2 linked regions of the Alkalilimnicola ehrlichii MLHE-1 genome follow. The protein of the gene in region 2 interacts with the protein of the main gene of each other region in a pairwise test. Links are inferred from orthologs where the notes say so. Each region holds a gene or a part of one and is shown on either strand. Other genes may lie near its edges.

Region 1 (6,039 bases), 1.4 Mb from region 2 along the record:
AGTCTTTCACGCCGAAGCGCCCCTCGGCCAGTTCCTCCTCCCCCAACACCAGGGCAAGGGCCGCGCCGCTGCGATCGGCACGCTTGAACTGGCTGCGAAAACTGCCCCCCTCGGTTTGCATCTGCAGACGCAGTCCGGGCAGCCGGTCCCGCAACCCCTCCACCAGCGGCAGGGCCCGCAGACTGTCGGCGCTGACCACGAAGGCGTGGGGCCCGCTCTGCGGCCCGCTGATACCGGACTCCTCCAGCAGGGAGACCAGGCGCTCGAGGCCCAAGGCGAACCCGATGGCCGGGGTGGGCTTGCCACCGATCTGCTCGACCAGGGTGTCATACCGACCACCGGCCAGCACCGTCCCCTGGGCACCCAACCGGTCGGTAATCCATTCGAACACCGTCCGGCTGTAGTAATCCAGCCCCCGGACCAGGCGCGGATTCACCCGGTAGGCGACCCCAGCCTGGTCCAGCACACGACAGACGGCCTGGAAATGGGATCGCGAGTCCTCGTCCAGGTAATCCATTAGGCGCGGGGCCTGCTCCACCAGCGCCTGCATGTCCGGGTTCTTGGTGTCGAGGATGCGCAGCGGGTTACTGTGCAGGCGACGCCGGGCGTCGTCGTCGAGCCGATCCTCGTGGGCCTGCAGGTATTCGACCAGCGCCGCCCGATGGGCAGCGCGTGCCTCGCCGGTGCCCAGGGTATTGAGCTCCAGGCGCACATCCTCCAGCCCGAGGCACCTTAGCAGGCGCGCGGTCATGAGAATCATCTCGGCGTCGACGCCCGGGCCGGACTCACCGTAGACCTCTGCGCCGATCTGGTGAAACTGACGGTAGCGCCCTTTCTGCGGCCGTTCGTGGCGAAACATCGGCCCGGCATACCAGACGCGCGGCTGTCCGCCGTGGAACAGCCCATTCTGAATACCACAGCGGACGCAGCCCGCCGTCCCCTCCGGGCGCAGGGTCAGGCTGTCGCCATTACGGTCCTCGAAGGTGTACATCTCCTTTTCGACGATGTCGGTGACCTCGCCGATGGAGCGGCTGAAAAGCTCGGTCTTCTCCACGATGGGCAGCCGGATCTCGCGGTAGCCGTAGGCCTCCAGGGTGGCCTGGATATTGCTCTCGACGAACTGCCACAGGGGGGTCTGCTCCGGCAGGATGTCACTGAACCCGCGGATGCTTCGAATGCCTTTCGCCACTCAAGTCCTCCTGAGAAAAAAACAGGGGCCGGCGGCGCGCCGCCTGGTGCGGCCCACCCGGCCGGCCCCGCGTGGTCTAAGGGATGGTCAGCCGCGCCACATTGCCACGGGTGTGGGGCGCCAGATCGACGGCGTCACCCTGGAACTCCACCCGAACGGCGTCCGCATTACCGATGACCAGGGCGAAGGGCCCCTCGCCCTGCAGTTGGTGGGTCTCCTCGCCCTGGTAGTTGCCTACCATCAGACGCTCACCGTCCTCGTCGCGGACCTCCAGCCAGGTGGTCCCGGAAATATGCAGGACCAGACCGGCCGGCTCCGGCGCGGGCTCGGGCTCGGGCTCCGCCACAGCGGGTTCCGGCTCCGCCTCGACCTCGGGCACCACCGGGGGTTCCAGCGTCTCAGGGACACTGACGTCAGCCCCGGTGTCGTCCGGCACCGACGCCTCGGGGACCACCTCATCCACCGCCTCAGGCAGTGTCCGCTCGGCCAGCTCGTCGGCGACCACCGCCTCCGCCGGGGCCTCCTCGGACGGCGCCGTGCCCTCCTCCGCCACCGGTGGTGCTTCGCTATCCCCGGACACCCCATTCTCGACCAGCCAGAGCCAGGCGAGCACGGCAATGACCGCGGCCACGACCACGCTACTCACACCCAGCAGCCAGCCCCGGAGCCGGCGGCCTTGGAGCCCCCCCCGAGAGGTATCGCCACCGGTCACTGACGTCGAGCCCTGGCCCGGCTGCTGCTGAGCGCCGCTGGCCGGCCGCTCCAGGTCGAGCCGGGCCAGCGCCTCCCGCAGCCGGTCCGAGTCAATCTCCAGGAGCTGGGCATAGGCCCTGAGATAGCCTTTGACAAAGGTGAGCGGCGGCAGGTTGTCATAGTCGTCCCCCTCGAGCGCCTCAAGGGTCCGTAAGGGCAGGTTCAGCGCATCGGCCGCGGCCTTCCGGCTCAGGCCTCGCGCCTCCCGTGCCCTGGCGAGCAGCTGCCCCGGGGTCTCGCCGCCGCGACCGGGGTCGCGCTCGTGGTCGGGGGACAGCGGACTGTCGTGGTCTGAACTCATCTATCAACGACTCTCACGGTATAGGCGAGCCTCGCGGGAATCCGGAAACCGGTTGCGCAGACTCAGCCCGTAACTGGCCTCGGCATCGGCATCGCCAACGGCACGGGCCAGCTGGACCCCCAACCACAGGCTCGCCGGCGTGTGCTGTGCCTCAGCACGGTATCGATTCAGGTATTCCTCCGCCCCTTCGTGGTCCCCGGCCTGGAAACGCAACTGCGCCATGCGCAGCAGCGCGGGGGCAAAGCGGGCATTCTCCCGCAGGCTGCGCAGGAAATAGTCCTCGGCCCGCTCGTGCTGCCCCTCCCGCATCAAACAGACACCCGCATTGGCGAGGGGGATGTGGGGGTTGCGATAAAGCGGGTTGTCCAGTGCCGCCTCGAACTGATCCAGGGCCCGGTCCAGGTCACCCTGTTCACAAAGAAAGCGCCCGTAGTTGTTGCGGGTGCTGGCATTTTCCCCGTCCAACCGGACCGCCCGCCGGTAATGCCGGCCGGCTTCCTCCGGTTGACCGAGCTGTTCCTGCAGGAGCGCCATGGCGGCATGGGCGGGGGCGTAGCGACGATCAATATCCAGGGCTCGCTCCAGGCGCCGGTTGGCCTCCTCGTACTCGCCCTCCTGCAGGTACCCCAGACCCAATTGGGTGTTGACCTCCACCGCCCGGTCCCTGTCGCCGGACCCCGATTGGCCCATGGTGCCGCAGCCCACGACACCGACGGCCAAAAACAGGATCAACGCCGGCCGGAACGACGGCGGGATGCTCATCGCCCCTCCCGACGCAGTTCACGCTGCACCAGCCGCTGCTGGCGGCGGGTCCGGTCCTGCACCTTACCCACCAGCTGCCCGCACGCCCCGTCGATGTCCTGGCCCCGCGTCACCCGGGTGGTGGCGGTCAGGCCGTGGCTTTGCAGGATGCGGACGAAACGCAGGATCCGTCCGCGCGGACTGCAGCGGTACCGGGCCCCGGGAAAGGGGTTGAAGGGGATCAGATTGACCTTGCTGGGAATATCGCCCAACAGCCGGGCCAGCTCGTGGGCGTGGTGGTCCTGATCATTCACCCCGTCCAGCATCACGTATTCCCAGGTGATGCGCCGGTGGGGCTTGTCCGCGATATAGGCCGCGCAGGCGGGGATCAGGCGCTCCAACGGGTGTTTTCGGTTGATGGGCACCAACTCGTCGCGTAGGGCATTGTTGGGGGCATGGAGCGAGACCGCCAGACTGACGTCCGTCTGCTCGCGCATGCGCTCCAGCATGGTGACCACCCCGGAAGTGCTGATGGTCACCTTGCGCTTGGACAGCCCATAGGCGTCGTCGTCGGTCATCAGGCGCACGGCCGGGATGACCGCCTCCAGGTTGAGCAGGGGCTCGCCCATGCCCATGAACACCACGTTGGTGATCTGCTCACCGGTGCCGGTCAGTTGATCGTAGGCCACGTAATACTGGCCGATGATCTCTGCCGTGCTCAGGTTGCGGTTAAAACCCTGCTGAGCGGTGGAGCAGAAGCTGCAGTCCAGGGCGCAGCCCACCTGGGAAGAGACGCAGAGCGTCCCGCGGCCACTGTCGGGAATAAAGACCGTCTCGATGGCCTGCCCGCCGTCGACCCGCAGCAGCCACTTGCGGGTGCCGTCCTCGGAGACCTGCTCGGCGAGCACTTCCGGCAGCCGCAGCGCGACCCGTTCCGCCAACCGGGCGCGCAGGGCCTTGGAGATGTCGGTCATCTCCTCGAAGCCGGTCACCCGCCGCTGGTGCACCCACTTGAGCACCTGGGTAGCGCGAAAAGGCTTTTCGCCCAGGTCGGCGAAAAGCCTTTTCAAGGCCTGCCGGTCAAGATCCAGCAGGTTCACGGGCCCATCCGCGCGGCCCGCCGATGTGGACGTCTCAGCGACTGCAGAGCTCATCGGCCTTGAAGAAGAACTCGATTTCCTGTTTGGCCGTTTCCGGGGCGTCGGAGCCGTGGACGGCGTTGGCATCGATGGTTTCGGCATAATCGTGGCGCAGGGTGCCGGCAGCGGCTTCGGCCGGGTTGGTGGCGCCCATGATCTCGCGGTTCTTGACGATGGCGTTCTCGCCCTCCAGGACCTGCACCATCACCGGGCCGGAGATCATGAAGCCCACTAGGTCATTAAAGAAGGGGCGCTCCTTATGCACGGCATAGAAGCCCTCTGCCTGCTCACGGCTCAGGTGCACCATACGGGCCGCCACGATCTTCAGTCCGGCCTTCTCGAAACGGTTGTAAATCTCGCCGATGATGTTCTTGGCGACGGCGTCGGGCTTGATGATGGAGAGGGTTCTTTCCACTGCCATGCAGGACTCCCTAGTGTCGTGTGTGGTGTTGGGGGTTGAGACGGGTTCACGGGCGGGCCGCCACCACTGGCTGGTGGCTGCCGCTACGCCCGGGTCGGCGCGGCCCCCCGCGCGACTGGCGCAAGTGTACCTGCTGGCCCGGTGGCGGGCAATTTGACTGTACGGCCGGCCTCAGACCGTGAAGCTCTCACCGCAGCCGCAGGTCTCCTTGACGTTGGGATTACGGAAATCAAACCGCTGGTTGAGCCCATCGCGAACGAAATCCACCTCCGTCCCCTCCAGGAAGGGCAGGCTCTTGCGGTTGACCAGCACCTTGACGCCGTCCTGCTCGATCACCTCGTCGGAGGCCTCGATCCGGTCGGCATAATCCACGGTGTAGGCAAGACCGGAGCAACCGGTGGTCTTGACCCCCAGGCGCAGGCCGACACCGCCCTCATGGCGGGCGAGATAGTCCTTGACGTGGCGCACTGCCTTGTCGGTGAGTTGGATATTTGCCATGCCTTGCCTCCATTGGCTCGCCCCGGGGGCGTCTGGCCGCCCGGGGCCGGGAATGCGTGACCCTATGATACTGATTCGTCGGCGGGGCTTCGAGTTCCCTGCGAGCCGCGATCAGCTACCGGTACGGTCCTGGCGCCCGCGCACCTGGCCCGAGCCGGCAGTGACGTCGACACCCTGCTCGCCCGCCTCCGGGGCAGGCTCCCCGCAATCGAGCTCGTCCACCTCGACGTCGGGAATGCGGGTGTCCTCCACGTCCCCGCCCATGCCGCGGATGGCCCGGCACATCTGCTCCAGGCGCGCGTCGGTAACGTGGATATGGTCCAGGATCGCGTTGACCGCGTTGGCGACCGGGTCCGGCATATCGGTGGTGCCATAGGCATCGAAGCCGATCTTGCGGGCAACCGCCGCCCGCCGTCGGTCATCGGCGCTGTCCGTGCGCGGACGCACCCCGGCCATGCGCGCCGGGATGCCGACCATGGTGGCACCCTCGGGCACATCGCGCAGCACCACCGCATTGGAGCCCACACGCGCCCCGCTGCCCACCTGGAGCGGTCCCAAAATCTTGGCACCGGCACCCACCACCACGTCATCGCCCAAGGTCGGGTGGCGCTTGCCCTGCTCCCAGCTGGTGCCCCCCAGGGTCACGCCGTGGTAGAGGGTCACATCATCACCGATCTCCGCGGTCTCGCCGATCACCACCCCCATGCCGTGATCGATAAAGAAACGGCGCCCGATCCGCGCACCCGGGTGGATTTCGATGCCGGTGAGCCAGCGGGCGATGGTGGAGAAAAACCGGGCCAGCCAGCGCAACCGCTTGCGCCACAGCCAGTGGTTACAGCGGTGGAACAGCAGGGCGTGCAGCCCCGGGTAGGTGGTGAGCACCTCGAATGCGTTACGGGCCGCCGGGTCGCGATCCATGACGCAGCGGATGTCCTCTTTGATCCGTTTGAACATGGACAGTCAGCTCTGTCTCGGGTGAATGGGGAAAGCGGCGGAC
Region 2 (7,626 bases):
CCGGGCGTTTAATCAGGCGCATCTCGTGCAGGTGGTGCTCCAGGGCGATGAACTCGTCCGGTCCGCGGCGGGCGCCGCGGGTGCGGCCGCGTACCTGCCGGGCCCAATCGATCACCCGCTGGTCGAAGACCTTGTCCAGCCCCATGGTGTAGTGGACCCGCTCGCGGCCCTCCATCAGCCCGGGGAGGATGTCGTCGATGTCGTCGATGGGGAAGGCATCGTCGGCGCCGTAGTCGCGCACGGCGCCCTCCTGACCGGCGCGGGGGCCGTCCCACACCTCGCGCTCGGGGTTGCGCTCGCGGCAGAAGAGGAGGTAGGCGCCCTGTTCCCGTCCCGGCACCAGCACGGCCACCGCGTCCGGCTCAGGAAAGCCGGTGAGGTAGCGAAAGTCGCTGTCCTGGCGGAAGGGGTAGTGCACGTCGCGATTGCGCACCTTTTCGGTGGCGGCGGGGATGATGGCGATGCCCTCGTCCCCGATCAGTTGCATGAGCTCCCGGCGGCGGGCGGCGTACTCGGCAGGGGGCATGGCGACTCCGGTCAGTGCAGGGTGGATTTGTCCGGGGCGGGGCCGGCGTCGGGTTTCAGTGGGTGGAGGTTGTCGCGCACCAGCAGGGCGGCGACACGGACATATTCCACCAGCTCCGCGTAGGCGGACTCGTTGTCCTCGGTGGACTCGGGGTCCAGTTCCACCCGGGCGATCTCACCCAGGTCCGTGAGCACCTCGCGCACGTCCGTGGGCAGTTCGCTGAGCTCCGGGAGGCCGGCCACGCCCAGGCCGTAGAGAAAACCCTGGCACCACTGGGAAAGCGCATCGGCGCGCACCTCCAGGGCCTCCTCGTCAGGGGGGAGGAGCAGGTCGAAGGCCAGGTCCTTATCGTCGAGCTGGCTTTGCACCTGGTCATAGAGGCCGGCGAGCAGGGCCAGGACCCGTTTGGCGGCGTCGCCGCTGGGTTGGGTGCCGCTCAGCACCTGCGCGATCCAACGCGCCTTGTCGGCGCCGTCGGGCAGGGCGCTCATGCCACAGAGCACACCGTGGGCCTCGGCCGGGTGGCTGCTGGCGTTAATAGCTGCGAGGGCTTCCTGCAGGTCGTCGTAGGCTGCTTCCAGGCGCATGACGCTCACTTGGGTTGTTTACGGACATCCAATGCTAACACCACTCGGGTTGGGAGTCGGGATTGTGGTGGCTGTGGCGCTCTTTTTGCGTTGACCTTAAGGGGCGCGCACACTATATTCCGGATTAACGTCAAAAGAGGTCGTCAAGTGGCTGATTCCGTTACCGAAGAGCTGGTGCGGCTTGAGCAGCGCGTGGAGGCGCTGCTGAAGGCCGACGCCCGGCTCAGGGAAGAAAACCGGGTGCTGCGCCAGTCCCTGGAGCAGCTCAATGCCGAGCGTGCCAGCCTGAAGGAGAAGAACGACCTGGCCCGCTCACAGATCGAGGCCATGATCAGCCGTCTGCGCGCCATGGAGCACGGTTGACCTCACCCCCGCCGGAGACCCTGTCATGACCGAACCCGTCAAGATCCAGATCCTGGACAAGGAATACATGATTGCCTGCCCCGAGGACGAGAAACAGGGGCTGTTGCAGTCCGCCGATTACCTGCATCGGAAGATGAAGGAGATCCGGGATCGCGGCAAGGTGCTGGGCACCGACCGGATCGCGGTGATGGCCGCGCTCAACATCACCTACGAACTTCTGGAGGCGCGCCAGGAGAACGCCAGCATGGAGGACGTGCGGCGCCGGCTGCGGGCGTTGGATGCGCGCATCGCCGAGGCCACCGGTGAGTAGCGCTGCCGCACCCTAACGGGGTCGGGGCGAAAGGACTGGACGGCGCCGGTGCCCCTGGTCCATCATGGACTCACGCCCCCTGCGGTGTACGAGCGCGGGCTAAGTATTCTTGAGCCTCAACGTAATCGCCAGGGGATAAGGCGTGGAGTGGCTGGTGTGCATGTCCGCCCTGGTAGCGGAAAGCCTAAGGCGCTCCCGATATCCCCACCTGGACCTCAGGGTTCAAGGGCGATGCCCGCACGGCACAGGCGGGGGGCGTCTTTCTTTCCCTATCGGGGCCGTGTGATGGCTCTGGTAAGCTGATCGGCATGTCGGTCGAACCCCCTCAGGACCCCTTGGACAGGCAGCAGGTGCGCCACGCTATGCGCGCCCGCCGCCGTGCGCAACCCATGGCCGTGCGCCGCTGGGCCGCCCGCCAGCTCGCCCGCCGCGTGGCCCGCCATCCGCTGTTGCGCAACGTCCGCCGGTTGGCCGCCTTCATGCCCGCCGACGGTGAGATGGACCCGCTGCCCCTGATGCGGCGTCTGCACCGGCGGGGGATCACCCTCTACCTGCCGGTGGTGCGCCCCGGCAGCCGGGTGTTGCGCTTCCGGGCCTGGTGCCCGGGGCGGCCGCTACGACCCAACCGGTTCGGTATCCCCGAGCCGCTGCCCAACAGCTCCCCGTTACTGCGCCCCCGGGATCTCGACTTGGTGCTGACGCCGCTGGTGGCGTTCGACCACCGGGGCGGCCGGCTCGGCATGGGCGGCGGCTTCTACGATGCCAGCTTCGCCTTCCTCGGGCGCTGGCGCTGGCGCACCCACCCCCGCCTGCTGGGTGTGGCCTGGTCCTTCCAGCACGTCCCGGAGCTGCCCCTGGCCCCCTGGGATATCCCGCTGCACGGGGTGGCGACGGAGCGGGGAATCTGGATCCCGCGAAACGGCTCGGTCAGGCGCTAGCCAAGGTGGCTGTTGGGACATGCCGGGGAGGGGCGGAGATCGGGATGGGGCTCCGAATGCGCACCCCTTCGGGGTCCCCTGCGCTACTCGCAAAAGAGCGGCGGCGCGAACTCGCTTCGCTCGGACAGGCGCGCCTTTTTTCCGCTCTTTTGCTGCGTTGCTCGGTGCGCATAAGTCGCCCCATCCCGATCTCCGCCCCTCCCCGGCATGTCCCAACAGCCGCCCGGGCCGATAAGACAAACCCCGTCGCGCTGTGCAAAACTGGCGCCGATTATTGGCTTGCAACCGGGGGAGTGCATGAACTACTGGCTGATGAAGTCGGAGCCGGACGAGTTCGGCATCGAGGACCTGAAGCAGCGCCCGGACCAGATCGAACCCTGGGACGGCGTGCGCAACTACCAGGCGCGCAACATGATGCGCGACCAGATGAAGGTCGGCGACCTGGCCTTCTTCTACCATTCCAACACCAAGCCGCCGGGTATTGTCGGCATCGTCGAGATCGTGCGCGAGGGCTACCCCGACCCCACCCAGTTCGACCCCGATGACAAGCACTACGACCCCAAGAGCGACCCGGAGAAGCCGCGCTGGTACCTGGTGGACGTGAAATTCAAGGCGATACTGCCGCGCAAGGTGACCCTGCACGAACTCAAACGCCAACCGCAGTTGGAGGGGATGAAGCTGCTGGCCCGGGGGAACCGGCTGTCGGTCATGCCGGTGGAGCCGGATCACTGGGCGCATATTATCGCCCTGGCCGAGCAGGACCCGGCGGGCTGAGTCGGCTCACGCCGGGCAGAACGCGGACGGGGGCCGTCAGGCCCCCGTCCGGACATGCAGTCGAGGCGGGCTCAGACCGCCGCCACGTCCTCCGCCTGCAGGCCCTTGGGGCCGCGAACCACGTTGAACTCCACCTGCTGGCCCTCGTCCAGCGAGCGGAAGCCCTCACCGCGGATCGCGCGGAAATGCACAAACACGTCCTCACCCTGCTCGCGCTGGATGAAGCCGAACCCCTTGGCGTTATCAAACCATTTGACCGTACCGGTCTCGCGTTCTGCCATGACAGCAACCTCTGAAAACCTTGACGTAAAGCGTTCCCCGCCGGGTTGCAAGCGTTGCCCGGACTGGCTGGGAGGCTGCTGAACACACGATGCACTCGAGGGATTCGGCAGTCCTGAGTCAGACTGGTCAAGCATGTAACCCGACTTTTGCCATATTGGCAGACTGTCGCGAATAATCAACGTTGGATTCATGACAGGATTGCCGGGCAGATCACGGAGATAGCATGCTCAGAGCCGTCGTTATCATTGGTGGCACCGTCCTGCTGGCCTGGCTGGCGATGAGCCTCATCATGGCCCTGGGGCAGAACCGGCTGGTCTTCCTGCCGCATATTCCTGGGCGCGAGCTGGTGGCCACGCCGGAGGCCCGCGGGCTGCCCTACCAGGAGGTGTGGCTGACCACGGCCGACGAACTGCGCCTGCACGCCTGGTGGCTGCCCCACGACTCGCCGCGGGGCACGCTGCTGTTCCTGCATGGGAATGCCGGCAACATCTCCCATCGCCTGGATTCGCTGGAGATCTTCCACGAACTGGGGGTATCGGTGCTGATCCTGGACTATCGCGGCTACGGCCGAAGCGAGGGGCGGCCGGATGAGCCGGGGGTCTATAAGGATGCGGAGGCCGCCCTGACGTGGCTGGAGGGGCAGCAGGGCCTGGCTCCGGAGGAGGTCATCCTGTTCGGCCGATCCTTGGGTGCGGCCGTGGCGGCCCGGACCGCGGCCCGGCAGCCGGTCCGCGGCCTGATCCTGGAGTCCGCCTTCACTAGCGCGCCGGACCTGGGGGCCGAGCTTTACCCCTTCCTCCCCGTGCGCCTGCTGGCGCGCCTGCAGTTGGATGCCCGCGAGGCGGTCAGCCGGGTGGAGGCGCCGACCCTGGTGGTCCACAGCCGGCAGGATGATATCGTCCCCTTCCACCACGGTGAGGCCCTATATCGGGCGGCCGCCCGCCCGGTGGGGCTGCTCGAACTGCGGGGCGACCACAACACCGGCTTCCTCGTCAGCCGGGAGGATTATGTCGCCGGTCTGGATGAGTACCTGAGCGAATTACCCTGATACAGGCCTCGTGTAACATAGAGCGATTCTGTATCGCCGGGGGCTGACCCGGAAACCGGGCAACGAACAAGGAGCTGACCGATGGAACCGCATTACGACCTGCTGGTGATTGGGGGTGGCAGTGGTGGTATGGCCACCGCGCGTCGGGCCGCCAGCTATGGTGCGAAAGTGGCGCTGGTGGAGCGTTCGCGGCTGGGAGGGACGTGTGTCAATGTCGGTTGCGTGCCCAAGAAGGTGATGTGGAGCGCGGCGCACACGGCCGATGCGCTGCACCGGGCCGCTGATTACGGTTTCCGGGTGGGCCCTGCCACCCTGGACTGGGCCGAGCTCAAGCGTCGGCGTGACGCCTACATCCGACGCCTGAACGGGATCTATGAGCGTAATATCGACAAGTCCGGTATCACGCTGCTGACCGGTGAGGCGCGCCTGGCCGATGCGCGCACGGTGGAGGTGAACGGCGAGCGCTACACCGCCAGCCACATCCTGCTGGCCACCGGCGGGCGGCCGAGCCGTCCCGACATCCCGGGCCAGGAACTGGGTATCGACTCCGACGGCTTCTTCGAACTGGCCCAGCAGCCACGCCGCGTGGCGGTGGTGGGGGCGGGCTACATTGCGGTGGAGCTGGCCGGCGTGCTGCACCACCTGGGCACTCAGACCGACCTGGTGGTCCGGCGCGAGGCGGCGCTGCGCAGCTTCGACCCGCTGGTCCGGGACAGCTTGCTGGAGGCGATGGATCAGGACGGCATCACACTGCAGACCCACTCCGTGCCCAAGGCGCTGGAGCGTGCCGATGACGGCACCCTGACGCTGGCACTGGAGGACGGCCGTCATATCGGTGGTTACGACCAGGTCATCTGGGCGATTGGCCGTGATCTGTGCACCGACGGCCTGGGGCTGGAGGCCGCCGGCGTGGCGCGCAACGCGGACGGCAGTATCCCGGTCAACGCCTACCAGGAGACCAATGTCCAGGGCGTCTACGCGGTGGGGGACATCATCGGTCACCACCCGCTGACCCCGGTGGCCATCGCCGCCGGCCGCCGTCTGGCCGACCGCCTCTTTGGCGGCCAGGCCGACCGCCACCTGGACTACCGCTACGTGCCCACTGTGGTCTTCACTCATCCGCCCATCGGCACGGTGGGGCTGACCGAGCCGGAGGCCCGGGCGGAGTACGGTGATGACGAGGTGGAGGTGTTCACCACCCGGTTTGTCGCCATGGACTACGCCTTGGGCGAGGACAAGCGGCGCAGCGCCATGAAGCTGGTGACCGTGGGCGACAATCGTCGCGTGGTTGGTGCGCACCTGTTCGGCGTGGGGTCGGACGAGATGTTGCAGGGCTTTGCCGTGGCCATCCGCATGGGCGCCACCAAGCAGGACCTGGACGATACCGTTGCCATCCACCCCACCGCCGCCGAAGAGCTGGTGACCCTGCCGGGTTGAGTCGAGTGTCGGGCGGCCGGGCGGGGGATCGTCCGCTGGGGCGACTTATGCGCACCGAGCAACGCAGGGAAAAATCGGGAAAAGCGCGTGCCTGTTCGAGCGAAGCGAGTTCACGCGCGCCGATTTTTCCCGAGTAGCGCAGGGAACCCCCGAAGGGGGTGCGCATTTGGAGCCCCAGCGGACGATCCCCCGCCCGGCCGCCCGACACTCGATCCCGCCATCCCCCGCGGTCGCGAACCAAGCCCCCCGTTGAACGGTCTGCTGAAGTAGACTGGACGCATTCCATAGCCCGCGGCCTGGGTTTTATTGGCAGGCCGCTCCGAGTGATCGAGTGAGAGAGACAAGCATGAGCGACAATCCGCTGCTGCACGACGAGCCGCTGCCGCCCTTCCCCGAGATCCAGCCCGAGCACGTGGAGCCGGCCATCGACGAGTTGCTGGCCCACTGCCGGCAGACCCTGCGTGAGGTGCTGGAGCGGGGCGACTGGACCTGGGACGGGCTGGTGGCGCCGCTGGAGGCCGCCGACGAGCGCCTGAGCCGGGCTTGGTCGCCGGTCTCGCATATGAACGCGGTGGTTAACAGCGAGGCGCTGCGCGCCGCCTACAATGCCTGTCTGCCCAAGCTCAGCGCTTACGCCACCGAAGTGGGGCAGAACGCCGAACTGTGCGCCGCCTTCCACGCCCTGCGCGACAGTGAGGAGTACCAGGCGCTGGATAGTGCCCAGCAGCGCACCATCGACAATGCCCTGCGCGACTTCCGCCTCTCAGGCGTGGACCTGCCGGCGGACCAGAAGCAACGCTACGGAGAGATCGCCCAACGCCTGTCCGAGCTCTCCGCCAAGTTCGGCGAGAACGTACTCGACGCCACCAACGCCTGGCACAAGGACCTGTCGGACGCGGAGGTCCTGTCCGGCCTGCCCGACTCCTCCCTGGCGCTGGCCCGGCAGACCGCTGAGCGCGCCGGAGTCGAGGGCTACCGGATCAACCTGGAGTTCCCCAGCTTCTTCGCGGTCATCACCTACGCCGACGACCGCGCGCTGCGCCGCGAGGTTTACGAGGCCTGGAGCACCCGGGCCTCCGAGCGGGGGCCCCACGGCGGCCAATGGGACAACCTGCCGCTGATGGAGGAGATCCTGGCCCTGCGCCACGAGAAGGCGCGGCTGCTGGGGTACGACAACTTCGCCGAACTCTCCCTGGCCAAGAAGATGGCCGGCTCCACCGATGAGGTCCTGGGCTTCCTGAATGACCTGGCTGAGCGCGCCCGGCCCCGCGCCGAGGATGAGCTGGCCGAGCTGCGCCGCTTTGCCGGCGAGGAGCTGGGTCTGACCGACCTCCAGGCCTGGGATATCCCCTATGCCTCGG

What was found. Proteins that work in one complex are often made in the same cells at the same time.
Region 1: the proteins of MLG_RS12835 (region 2) and ndk interact in binary tests that used the Escherichia coli proteins (3 or more experiments, as listed by UniProt). The link is inferred for Alkalilimnicola ehrlichii MLHE-1 from one-to-one orthologs.

The regions. Positions count from the first base shown.
Region 1 is NC_008340.1:1,451,027-1,457,065, reverse strand. The notes cover bases 2,832-5,707. They hold ndk (nucleoside-diphosphate kinase), read right to left. Parts: upstream 4,545-5,707; coding sequence 4,119-4,544; downstream 2,832-4,118. Other genes in these bases: cysE (serine O-acetyltransferase), read right to left, coding at 5,154-5,707; MLG_RS06360 (HesB/IscA family protein), read right to left, coding at 4,716-5,042; rlmN (23S rRNA (adenine(2503)-C(2))-methyltransferase RlmN), read right to left, coding at 3,002-4,138; pilW (type IV pilus biogenesis/stability protein PilW), read right to left, coding at 2,832-3,005. Outside these bases: hisS (histidine--tRNA ligase), read right to left, coding at 1-1,189; MLG_RS06380 (RodZ domain-containing protein), read right to left, coding at 1,266-2,243; more of pilW, read right to left, coding at 2,247-2,831; more of cysE, read right to left, coding at 5,708-5,996. UniProt on the Escherichia coli protein: Major role in the synthesis of nucleoside triphosphates other than ATP. The ATP gamma phosphate is transferred to the NDP beta phosphate via a ping-pong mechanism, using a phosphorylated active-site intermediate.
Region 2 is NC_008340.1:2,876,827-2,884,452, reverse strand. Bases 1,192-3,909 are described here. They hold MLG_RS12835 (5-formyltetrahydrofolate cyclo-ligase), read left to right. Parts: upstream 1,192-2,094; coding sequence 2,095-2,724; downstream 2,725-3,909. Other genes in these bases: MLG_RS12825 (cold-shock protein), read right to left, coding at 3,570-3,779; MLG_RS12830 (EVE domain-containing protein), read left to right, coding at 3,022-3,498; MLG_RS12840 (cell division protein ZapA), read left to right, coding at 1,502-1,786; MLG_RS12845 (TIGR02449 family protein), read left to right, coding at 1,261-1,476. Also shown: pepP (Xaa-Pro aminopeptidase), read right to left, coding at 1-526; MLG_RS12850 (UPF0149 family protein), read right to left, coding at 538-1,113; MLG_RS12820 (alpha/beta hydrolase), read left to right, coding at 4,004-4,828; gorA (glutathione-disulfide reductase), read left to right, coding at 4,910-6,265; prlC (oligopeptidase A), read left to right, coding at 6,612-7,626. UniProt on the Escherichia coli protein: Involved in the removal of 5-formyltetrahydrofolate.